One region of the Terribacillus sp. AE2B 122 genome, then DNA from elsewhere that is predicted to be linked to it. Evidence: riboswitches for the same ligand, from Rfam matches in the RefSeq annotation. Region 1 holds a riboswitch; each other region holds the start of a gene.
What was found. Region 1 has a riboswitch for S-adenosylmethionine ahead of AE2B122_RS13780 (methionine biosynthesis PLP-dependent protein). Riboswitches for the same ligand answer to the same signal wherever they lie in the genome.
Positions count from the first base shown of each region.

Region 1 (4,052 bases):
TGCCCTGACAGAAACTTGGTTGCACTATGGATGATCACATCCACACCTAGTGCCAATGGCTGCTGATACAGCGGCGTCAAAAAGGTATTGTCTAGGAAAGTTAAACAATCGTTCTGCCTTGCTATCCGCACAACTGCCCGGATGTCTGTCACCTTCAAGCAGGGATTAGACGGTGTTTCCAGGTAAATGACTTTTGTATTTGGGCGGACAGCTGCTTCAACAGCATCCAAATCGGTTAAATCTACAAAGGAATGACTAATCTGGAATTTCGGAAGGATCTCTGTCACAAAACGATACGTTCCACCGTATACATCCTCGGTTACAATTACATGATCACCTGCCGACAGCAGCATGAACGCTGAGGATATTGCTGCCATTCCAGATGAAAATGCTAAAGCTTTTGAACCGGACTCCAATTCAGCGGCCTTCTGCTCCAGTGCATTTCGTGTCGGATTGCCAGAACGACTGTAATCAAATGGACCGAAATCATCGAAGCTTTCCTGATGGAAGGTTGACGATAGATAAATCGGCACGTTCACCGCACTAGTCCGCTGCTCGTTGTATGATTCCCGTATACACGTCGTCTCAGCATGTTGATCTTCCATTAGATGACCTCCTAATCCAGTTTGGCGAATGCTTGCTGTAAATCACCAATCAAATCCTCTGCTTCTTCAATTCCAACCGAGAAACGAAGCAGACAATCGCAAATTCCTCTGGCTTCCCTCTCCTCAACAGGGATGTCCGCATGTGTTTGTGTTGTCGGATACGTAATAAAGCTCTCCACTCCGCCAAGGCTTTCGGCAAAGGTGATGATGTTCATGCTGCGAAGGAATGTATCAATCCAGCTGCTTTCCTGGACGCGGAACGAGAGCATCCCACCTTTTCCTGTATACAGGACATTTTTCACCTTTGGCTCCTCTGCCAGGTAACCTGCGATACGCTGTGCATTTGCTTGGTGCTGCCGCATTCGAAGCGGCAGCGTCTTCAATCCGCGGATGAGAAGCCAGGAATCGAGCGGAGATAAGACAGCTCCGGTACCGTTATGCAATACTGCTAACCGATCTGATAGCTCGCTGCCTTTACTCACAACAAGACCAGCTAAAACGTCATTGTGCCCGCCGATATATTTCGTCGCACTATGAATGACGATATCTGCACCTTCTGTAATTGGCTGCTGGAAGTAAGGCGTCAGAAACGTATTATCAACAATTAACAGCAGATTGTATGCTTTTGCCAGCTGCGCATAGGCAGCAATATCTATCTCCTGCATAAGCGGGTTTGTCGGTGTTTCAAGGAAAATTGCTTTTGTATCATCCGTTATCATCATCGCTGTCTCTTCGACGGAACGAAACGGTGCATAAATCGGCGACACATCATATGCATCCGAATAGAAATCAAATAGTCGATACGTACCTCCATAAATATCCTCTGGCACTAGCAGGGAATCGCCTGAACGGAAAAGTGACAATACGAGCTGAATAGCTGCCATGCCTGAGCTGCATGCAAATGCCCGGTCGCCTTTTTCCAGCTCTGCGAACCCTTCTTCCAGGACAGTACGAGTAGGATTCTTTGTCCGTGAATAATCATACCCGGTAGATTCGCCGATTCCGCCATGTGCATAAGCAGTAGACAGATACACTGGCGGATTGACTGCCCCAGTTACTCCATCACTCTTATTTCCGAGCTGCACGAATGTTGTTTCTAAACTATATCCCATACCGCTTCTCACCCTTCTCTTCAACAAAAAAAGAACCTTCTCCCCAAAAAGGAAGAAGGTTCAGCCATGACCGAATCAGCTTCTTATCTTTAAGGCGGATACCTTTTGGATTTAGCACCGTGTCTTCTCAGACTGGTTGCTGAGACATCACTGGGCCAAGTCCCTCCGTCTCTCTTGATAAGAAAAGTTCTATATAATTTTTATATTAAAGCTATGTTATCACACAAGAATGTACAGTCAAGCATTTTTTAAAATTTTCTGCCAAATGAAATTTTTTCTAATGGAATTTTTAGCAAGGTGATGCACATCAAGGAAAGTAGTGACAAAAAATAGGATTGACACCTAGAACTTTTCGGTCTATCCTTTTCTTTACAACTGATATTTCTTATCGAGATTGGTGGAGGGAATGGCCCAACGAAACCAAAGCAACAGGCTGCAAGACGCAGTACTGTGCTAATTCCAGGTGTTTGACACTGAAGATAAGAAGAGCGGAAAATCTTTAAAAGACCCTCTTCTGTCTGGAAGAGGGTCTTTTTTTAGGTTCAATTCCGATTATTTTCATTGGAAATATCAAGATTGTTACAGGAGGTTGGAAAATGGAACAGATAAAGCAAACGCTTGCGGAAGTACATACGGAGTTAGAAAACAATTTCACCGAAGTCGTTGAGTGGAGACGTTATTTGCATCAGCATCCCGAATTGAGTTTCCAGGAGACGGAGACAGCCCGTTTCATCGCTGATAAACTGCGCAGCTTCGGCTACGAAGATATCCAGACAAACATCGGCGGCTATGGCATCGTGGCTGCACTTACAGGAAAGACAGCGGGTCCGACGATTGCGCTGCGAGCCGATTTCGATGCCCTTCCGATAGAAGATGAAAAAGAAACAGCTTATCGATCCAAAACACCTGGCGTGATGCATGCTTGTGGTCATGACGGCCATACTGCGGCATTACTCGGAACTGCCAAAGCATTGATCAAACATAAAGATAGCCTGAAAGGTAAAGTGGTCTTTTTGTTCCAGCCTGCTGAGGAAGTCCCGCCAGGCGGGGCCAATGCGATGATTGAAGATGGTGCGCTCGACGGTGTGGACTATGTATACGGTGCTCATCTTAATTCAGCTGCTCCTATCGGAAAGATCGGCGTTGGTGAAGGTTTCAAGATGGCAGCAGTGGATAAATTCGCGATTACCATCCAAGGAAAAGGCGGTCATGGCGCAGCTCCTCAAGAGGCTGTAGATCCAATTGTCATTGGAAGTGATATTGTCAGCGCCCTGCAGAAGATTGTCAGCCGCAGAGTCAACCCGCTGGAGTCAGCAGTCGTCACACTCGGTGTATTTCAATCTGGCCAGGCATTCAATGTTATTCCTGATACCGCAAGATTGGAAGGAACCGTACGGACATTTAATGCCGACATCCGCCAGCAGGTGAGGAAACAAATAGAGTCCATTGTAGCCGGTATCGCAACTGGTTTCGGTGCAACTTATTCGATCGATTATTTGCACGGCTATCCTGCTCTTTTCAACCACCCAGAAGAAACTTCACTTCTGCAGCGTCTATTTGCCGAAGAATTCGGTGAAGAACAAGTCATTCCACTTGAAACCGGGATGGGAGCAGAGGATTTCGCTTATTATTTACAGGAGATACCAGGAAGCTTCTTCAAAGTCGGATCCCGCAATGATGATACAGGTACCCATTACCCGCATCACCATCCTAAGTTCGACATCGATGAGCGTGCTTTACTCATCACGGAAAAAGCATTCACGAAAATTGTATTCTCGTTATTGGGAAGCTAAGGAGGAATTATATTGAATAAGAAGTTTGCACTTATATTATTCGGCTTAATGGCCACCATCGCCCTGTTCGGGTGCTCCAGCAATTCCAGTAGCAGTTCCGGCGCAAGCGGCGGGGACCCTGTGGAAGGCGGCGACTTGAACGTTGCGATGACTGCTGACCCTGATACGCTAGACTGGATGTATTCCGGAGAAAGTGCTACTAGGAAGATCGGCTGGCATATTTATGAAGGTTTGTTTGCACTGGATCATGATTATCAAGTACGCCCTTTGCTTGCTGACGATTACACTGTTAGTGATGATAAGAAGACTTACACGATCACGCTTCGTGACGGATTGAAATTCCATAACGGGCAAGACGTTACAGCTGAAGATGCGAAGGCTTCAATCAATCGCTGGCTGAAGGTCTCCTCTGTCGGTAAAATCACTGCAACGCATGTTGATTCAGTTGAAGCAACAGATGACCTGACATTGGTCATTACGCTTAACGATCCGTATACCGCTTTGCTTACTGATATGTCCGCACCAAAAGCATCAGCAGTCAT
Region 1 covers NZ_LR700946.1:270,229-274,280, forward strand. The annotation lists gene AE2B122_RS13775 (aminotransferase class I/II-fold pyridoxal phosphate-dependent enzyme) at 1-605, opposite strand, end outside; gene AE2B122_RS13780 (methionine biosynthesis PLP-dependent protein) at 617-1,717, opposite strand; SAM riboswitch class I at 1,798-1,901, opposite strand; SAM riboswitch class I at 2,100-2,203, shown strand; gene AE2B122_RS13785 (M20 family metallopeptidase) at 2,314-3,510, shown strand; gene AE2B122_RS13790 (ABC transporter substrate-binding protein) at 3,523-4,052, shown strand, end outside.

Region 2 (4,052 bases), on a different contig from region 1:
TATCACCTGGTATAGAGGTGATAAAGAGATACCTTTATCCTAATTTGGGAGATTAAACTAATAAGTTTAGGAGAAAAGGATTATATGAGAGTAGTAAGCGTAAGTCAATTTACAGATTGATTACAAAAACTGAGGTATTGTTACAAAATCTAGGAGTAAAAAAGGGTGTCAATCCTAAATTACATCCAATAAATAGAAAGGACGCTGTTTATTGCTAGTTTCGTAGTCGATAAAATGGGTAAGATTTCGCATAAGAACTGACTTTTCACGAAGCTGTTTACGCTTGTATGCCTATTGGAAATTCTAGGCTGCAATATTACACAAAAACCCATGCTATGATGTTGCTGCAACAGAAAACACACATCTCGAAAGGAGCAACATCATGTTTAAGAAAGTATTAGTAACAACACTATCTACAGCTATCCTAGCAGGTGGCGCTTTGGCAGGAACAGCAAATGCTGCACCAGCTCAACCAACTAAAGAAGAAGCTCAAGTGCACGTAGCACAAGTAGTGAAAAGCGGATCTTTCTCTTCTATCGAAGATTTGAATAAATGGGTGAATGAATATCTATCAGCTTATAACATTCACATTAATACTGATAGCTTGCTAGCGAAGTACAATGTACAGCAGCCAGCTCAACAGGAGAAAGCGCAGACTCAAGCACCTAAGCAAGAGGAAGCGAAAGCACCTGCTTCTAATAAAGAAGAGCAAAAAGCAGCTCCTAAAAAAGAAGAAAAAGCTGAAGAGCAAGCAACTGAACAAAAAGCTCAAGCTCCAGCACAAAAACAAGAAACTGCTTCTGATAACAAGCAAACAGAAGAAAAACAAGCTACTGAAGGTCTAAGTGCATTCGAACAGCAAGTAGTGGACTTGACTAACAAAGAGCGTGAAAAAGCTGGTCTTAAAGCTTTAAAAGCTGATACTGAACTAAGCAAAGTAGCTCGTGCGAAATCCAAAGATATGGCTGACAATGGTTACTTCGATCACAACAGCCCAACTTACGGTTCTCCGTTCGATATGATGAAATCTTTCGGTATTTCTTATAAAACTGCAGGTGAAAACATCGCTCAAGGACAAAAGACTCCAGAAGAAGTCGTTGAAGCATGGATGAACAGCCAAGGTCACCGTGAGAATATCCTTAACCCTGATTACACTAATATCGGTGTAGGTTATGTAGAAAACGGTAACTACTGGACACAACAATTCATTGGTAAATAATTCAGATTATTGTATAATGAAAAGCAACCGATTATAATCGGTTGCTTTTCTTGTATATAGGGAGTGATTATATGGATCTGATTTCGCTGCTTGCGGAAGAACGAATCAAGCAGGCTGAAGCCAATGGAGAGTTCCGTAACCTTCCAGGAGCAGGAAAACCTTTGGAGCTGGAGGACTTATCAGGTGTACCGGAGGATATGCGGATGAGCTACAAAATTCTCAAGAATGCTGGATATATTCCGCCTGAAATGGAGCTGCAAAAAGAGATTGTAGCACTGCGCGATTTACTTCACGTTTGTACGAACGACACTGAACGAGCGTGTTACCGAAAGCGGATCAGCGAGAAAGAGATCCAATACGAAGCACTGCTTCAGAAGCTTAAGCGAAATTCGCCAGACACTCTCAGTCAATATCGGGAACAAATCGAACATAAACTAACCTAACTAAATAATATTTTCTTATCACGAGAGGTGGAGGGACTGGCCCTTTGAAGCCTCGGCAGCAGGCAGTAATGTACTGTGCCAATTCCAGCAGACGACAAGTCTGACAGATAAGAGGAGCATTTTACCTTGGATAAGGAGCCTCTTCTGTAAAACGGAAGAGGCTTTTTTTACATAATTAGAGGAGTGGAGAACAATGACGAAACAAATTATCCTGCAAGCATTTGATATGACAGCCGCCAATCATAACGCCCATGGCTTATGGAAGCATCCGGAGAACAGAAGGCATCGGGAATATAAGTCGCTGGATTACTGGATAGAGCTTGCACGCCTTTTGGAAAAAGGAAAGTTTGATGCGATTTTCTTTGCAGATGTACTTGGTGTTTATGACGTATATGGAGGGGATGAAAAGGCAGCGCTGCGTGACGGAGTGCAAGTGCCGCTTAATGATCCAGCCTTCGTTATCCCGGCCATGGCAGCTGTGACGAAGCATTTGTCCTTCGCTGTCACTGTCAGTACATCTTATGAACAGCCATTTCATAATGCGCGTAAATTTTCGACGCTTGATCACCTGACAAATGGGCGTGTTGCTTGGAATATCGTTACATCCTATTTACCGAATGCTGCTCAGAATTTTGGGATGGATAAGATGGTTAAGCATGATGAACGTTACAGAATAGCTGATGAATTCCTAGAGGTTTCTTATAAGCTGCTAGAGGATAGCTGGGAAGAGGATGGTGTTATCTCGGATCCGGAAACAGGGGTTCTAGTGGATCCGGAAAAAGTTCACCGTATAAAACATAAGGGTACCTATTTCTCAGTAGAAGGGCCGCATGTGAGTGAGCCATCTCCGCAGCGTACACCTGTGCTTTACCAAGCAGGTACTTCGGAAAAAGGCAGGGATTTCGCAGCAAGACATGCTGAATGTGTTTTTGTCGGAGGACCTACACCAGAAAAAATCAACTATTACATCGAAGATATTAAAGCGCGGGCGGAGGCGTATGGCAGAAGCCGCGATGAAATTAAGGCGTTTACTTTCCTGCATGTCGTAGTGGCTGAAACGGAGGAGAAAGCTCTTGCAAAATATGATGAAGTTAAACATTATTGGAGCGCAGATGCTGCCAAGGCCCAATATGGCGGCTCTACTGGTTATGATTTGGCTTCTTATGAAAATGAAGAAGAGCTGTTCACATACAAGCACACAGAACAAGGTCAATCGCGAGCTGCTTATCTGACAAAGGATGCTGCCAAGCCATTTACAGTCAAAGAGATACAGGAAAAATTTAGCCAACCTGCTGAAATGGATATCATTATCGGCAGTCCTGAGCAAGTTGCGGACAAAATCGAGGATTTTTTTGTGCGAAGCGGAGTAGATGGCTTCAATCTGACACATTACATTACACCAAAAGATCTGCATGACTTTGTCGAATTAGTTGTACCTATCTTGCAGGAGCGAGGATTATATAAGAAGGATTATGCAGATGGAACATTCAGGGAGAAATTGTACGGACACCCGCATCTAGCTGCGGCACATCCTGCAAAACAAGGAAAGAGGCTGGGACAAAACTAGATAGCTCATCCCTAAAGGCGAACAATTTCTAGGTTGGAAGGGTTGAATTGCCGCTCCGGAAATACACTGCGCTTTCCGCGGGCGGCTGGAGATGCTCCTCGTGCTAACGCACTCCGGGGTCTCGCAATTTAAGTGAAAAAATCCGAACCTAAGCAAATTCACTGCTTCGTTCGGATTTTTGTTTGGCCAAAATACTATTCTCCCAGCCTCTTTTTTATTCCAAATAAGTCAGGGTTCCGCTTTTATTCTGAAAGGAAACTGTTGCAAGTGCACCATTAATCATTGTGAACTGCGGGGGCATATGCCCGATATCAGCATCAAAGATAATGGGCAGGCCAATTTCATCTGCAAATTCATGGATCATCTGTTTATCTGTATAATCCTCTGAAGGATTGCTCCGAGAAGGCCTGCCGATTAGTAAGCCACTTGCTCCATCGAACCAGTCGTGCTCCTTCAGATGCCAAAGATTCCGGTAAGCTTCTGCTGTATCCCAATCCAACCATTCCAAGTAGACGATTGTGTCTTCTTTAAAAGATTTTCGCCACTCCTTGATTGGTGCAAACTTTGTCCCGGCTATGGTCGTCAATGTATTCAGACAGCCGCCAATTAAGCGACCAGTAAAGGATACAGCTTCATTTGTCGTGGATTTCCATTCTGTACTGCTATCCAAATCGAAACCCGAAGGATTATCTAGTTCAAAAAGCGCGTCCCATGAAGATTGATACATAGGGGAGGAGTGCTGAACAACGTGTTTGCGGGATGGTGCCGATAATATCTTATGCCATTGCTTTGTCGTTTCATCGAGTGCTTCCATATTCAAATC
Region 2 covers NZ_LR700945.1:230,493-234,544, forward strand. The annotation lists gene AE2B122_RS12020 (CAP domain-containing protein) at 383-1,219, shown strand; gene AE2B122_RS12025 (DUF1992 domain-containing protein) at 1,291-1,662, shown strand; SAM riboswitch class I at 1,675-1,776, shown strand; gene AE2B122_RS12030 (LLM class flavin-dependent oxidoreductase) at 1,856-3,229, shown strand; gene AE2B122_RS12035 (S66 peptidase family protein) at 3,444-4,052, opposite strand, start outside.
Region 2: another riboswitch for S-adenosylmethionine. It lies ahead of AE2B122_RS12030 (LLM class flavin-dependent oxidoreductase); the one in region 1 lies ahead of AE2B122_RS13780 (methionine biosynthesis PLP-dependent protein).

Region 3 (4,052 bases), on a different contig from region 1:
CAGCGGAAGGAAATAGAAGTAAAGCGGGTAATCAAATTCACGGAGAAGCGCGAGGCAGTTCCTTTCGTTCACTTGCCGTCTGGTGAGACCATTCTTCTGCACGGAGAAAACGTTGAATCTGATAGCCATTATTATAGAGTTGCCGCTAGAAAACCGGCTAAAGCAGAAGCTTAATACAGGAGGAGAGTTCGGATGACAATCGTATTTCTAAACGGAAGCTTGAATCCTGCATCTACAACGAGGAAGTTGTTAGAAGAAGTACAGACGCTGTTGCAAAAGGCCAGATATGAGACCGATATAATCAATATAGGGGAATTAGATCTGCCGCTTTTTCACCCGGTCCGGCCGGCTGGAGCAGCAGCTGATTGGCTGCGGGAACGAATCAGTTCGGCAGAGGGACTTGTGGTCGGTTCACCTGAATACCATGGCAGTTACAGCGGGGCATTAAAGAACGCAATTGACTATCTGGATAAAGATTTGCTGAAAGGTAAGCCCGTCGGACTGTTAACGAGTACAGGAGGACTAAAGGGCGGTATCAATACATTGAATGGGATGCGGACTGTTTTTAGCAGTCTGTCTGCGCATGCAATTCCCCAACAGCTGGCTGTAAGCCGAAAAGAATACAAGGATTTTATTCTGACCGAAGATTGTCAAAAAACACTGGAGCAATTTGTTATTGGGCTGGATGAGGCGTTGCAGCATCAAGCTGTTGCCGCCCATATACTGTTAAAATAATTTAAATATTTTGAATTTATATTGACGCGTACAAGGATTGCGTTTATTCTAATTACCATAAGTTGTATAAATGCTGACTGGACCACCAGAGGCTTTTATTCCCCGTTTGTAGGAGTAAAAGCGTTTTTTTATTTAATTGAATAGTTCTTATCAAGAGAAGTGGAGGGATATGGCCCTATGAAGCTTCGGCAGCGGGTTCCGTCAGGAATACTGTGCCAAATCCATCGGGTGATCCCGAAAGATAAGCAGGAACGACTCCCCACTTATCTTTCGTGGTGAGTCGTTTTATTTTTAGATAGAGGTTTCTGCGCCTTTAATTCCTACTATGATGATTGGAAAAGTTTAATTTATATAAGGTGGATGGAGGTGGACAGAAATGCTATATGTATTGTCTCGTTTTGGTATGGCTGCCGGTGTCATTTTAGGTTCGGTCACGCTTGTGTTTATTATCGTTAATATTCTTCCTGGAGATGTAGCGACATTATTAGCCGGAGACGATGTGCCGACAGAGACGGTAAATCAGCTTCGAGAAGAACTCGGATTGGATAGACCACTTATTTCACAATATCTGGATTACATAGCTGGGTTATTCCAAGGAGATTTAGGAACCTCTTATGCGAATAGTGAACCGGTTCTGGACCGGCTGCTTGATAATTTGGGACCAACATTGGCGCTAACCATATCGAGCATGATTGTAGCTATTGTACTAGGTCTGATTTTAGGTATCTTATCAGCGGTATATCAGAACAAACTGCTGGATGGCATTATCCGGGTGTTGAGTTTGATCGGGGTTTCTACTCCTAATTTCTGGATTGGAATTCTTCTTATATGGATCTTTTCCGTACAACTCCACCTGCTGCCGTCCATCGGAAATGGATCTTTTGAGCAGCTGATTCTGCCATCGATTGGTCTCGGAATTACCGGCGCGGGAGTGATTACAAGGCTGATTCGGAACAGCATTTTGGAAGCATCTAATGAGCCATTCATCCGATCTTTACGCGGAAAAGGTATCGGGCAGCGAGCAATTTTGTTTAAGCATATTCTGCGTCATGCCCTTATTCCAGCGGTGACTATGGTGGGAATGATATTTGGAGAGATGCTCGCTGGTTCGGTTGTTACGGAAACTGTTTTTTCAAGACAGGGACTAGGGAGACTTATTGTAGATGCAATCGACCAAAAGGATATTCCAATCATTCAAGGTGCCATCCTGTTTACTGCCGCCTTTTATGTTGTGATCAATATGCTTGTCGATATTTCCTACAGATATATTGATCCGAGAATTCGGCTGAATGAGAAGTGAGAAAGGGTGATTTATGATGATTGGCAGCTTAAAGCGTATCAAATCTTTGTCGTACCGCCGGAACAGCTGGTGGACAGGAAGTCTGCTGCTGCTCTCAACCGGCTTTATCCTATTCATTGTAATTTGTTCCTTATTCCCTGATCAGATTGCCAGTCATTCGCCGACAAGGATGGATCCAAGCGATGCCTTATTAGCTCCATCACTGGAGCATTTGCTAGGAACCGATCAATTCGGCAGAGATATTTTCAGTCTGATTGTACATGGCAGTCAGCAATCCTTGGTTATCGGTGTTCTGTCAGTCTTAATTGGCGGAGGAATCGGCGCGTTAATCGGGTTGGTGTCTGGCTACTGTAATAACGCATTGGATAATACGTTCATGCGAATCATGGACATTATTATGACGATTCCCGGTATTATGCTGGCTATTCTCGTTTCGGCTGTATTGGGACCAAGTACGCTGAACCTTATTCTGGCTGTTTCCATCGCTTCATTGCCAGGCTATGCGAGAGTGATGCGCGGGCAAGTACTGCATGTGAAGGATGCGGGATATGTTCATGCATCCAGGTCAATTGGATTGGGACATACAGGACGGATCCTTTTCCACATATTACCGAACAGTCTCCCGCCCATGCTTGTTATGGCAACAATCGGAGTTGGGAATGCAATCTTAATGGCAACAGGTCTTAGTTTCCTAGGTTTAGGTACTGTTCATGAAATACCGGATTGGGGTTATCTGCTGTCCCTAGGAAGGGACTACCTTACAGTCGCTTGGTGGATCGGATTCTTCCCAGGTCTGTTCATTTCATTATTCGTTATTTCCGTCAACATTCTTGGCGATGCCTACCGAAATTATCTTGATCCGCGATCTGCCACGTCTTAAAGAACAGAAAGGAGCTGTAATATGCGTACATTACTGGAGATCAGAAACTTATCTGTAGGGATAGAGCGTGGAAAGGAAGTGATTCCAGCTGTTCGCAATGTGAATCTGGACATCGGAAGCGGGGAAATCGTCTGCCTTGTGGGAGGTTCTGGAAGTGGCAAAACAGTAACATCCCTGGCTGTTCTTCGTTTGATCGATTATGAAGGAGGACGTATTACTGGAGGGGAAATCATCTTCCAGGAAGAAGATATTGCCTCTTTAGCGCAAAAGGAAATGAACGGTATACGGGGACGAAAGATTGCCATGGTAACACAGGATCCGATGACTGCATTAAATCCAGTTTTTACGATCGGCAACCAATTCGTTGAGGTGATTCGCAAGCACAAATCTGTCAGTCGCTCTGAGGCGTGGAACGAAGCAATCGGATTACTGGAGAAAGTACATATTCCGGAGCCAGCATCCAGGATGAAGCAATATCCACTTGAACTGTCCGGAGGTATGCTGCAGCGGGTAGCCATTGCACTTGCACTTGCTTGTCAGCCAGAACTTCTAATAGCGGATGAGCCGACGACAGCGCTGGACGTAACCATCCAAGCTCAAATATTGAATCTGCTTCTTGAGCTTCGTGCAGAAGAAGGAATGTCAATTTTATTCATCACACATGACTTAGCTGTTGCCGCGGAAATAGCTGATAAAGTCGCAGTCATGCATGAAGGAAGCATTGTAGAGCAAGGGACGGCTCGGGAGATTTTTGCTTTTCCTGGTCATTGGTATACCAAGTCATTGGTGCAATCCAAGCATGATTTGCTTACGAGTTCTGCCTCTGATGAGAACAGGCAGGATGACGAAATAATTTTGGAAGCAGAAGGCATCAGCAAGGTATTTCCGCTAAAGAGCAAACCGTTCCAGCCGAAAAAATACGTTCAGGCTGTGGATGAAGTGAGTTTATATATACGGAAAGGGGAGACGCTGGGCCTGGTCGGAGAATCAGGAAGCGGAAAATCGACACTCGGCAAGCTGCTCGTTTCCCTCCAGGAAGCAGATAGCGGACAAATTCTATACCGCGGTAAGGATGTTACCGGCGGAACGAAGCGGGAGAAAAAGGAACTTCGAAAAAATACACAGGTTGTTTTTCAG
Region 3 covers NZ_LR700950.1:74,843-78,894, forward strand. The annotation lists gene AE2B122_RS17320 (homoserine dehydrogenase) at 1-174, shown strand, start outside; gene AE2B122_RS17325 (NADPH-dependent FMN reductase) at 193-735, shown strand; SAM riboswitch class I at 880-983, shown strand; gene AE2B122_RS17330 (ABC transporter permease) at 1,112-2,035, shown strand; gene AE2B122_RS17335 (ABC transporter permease) at 2,052-2,915, shown strand; gene AE2B122_RS19545 (ABC transporter ATP-binding protein) at 2,937-4,052, shown strand, end outside.
Region 3: another riboswitch for S-adenosylmethionine. It lies ahead of AE2B122_RS17330 (ABC transporter permease); the one in region 1 lies ahead of AE2B122_RS13780 (methionine biosynthesis PLP-dependent protein).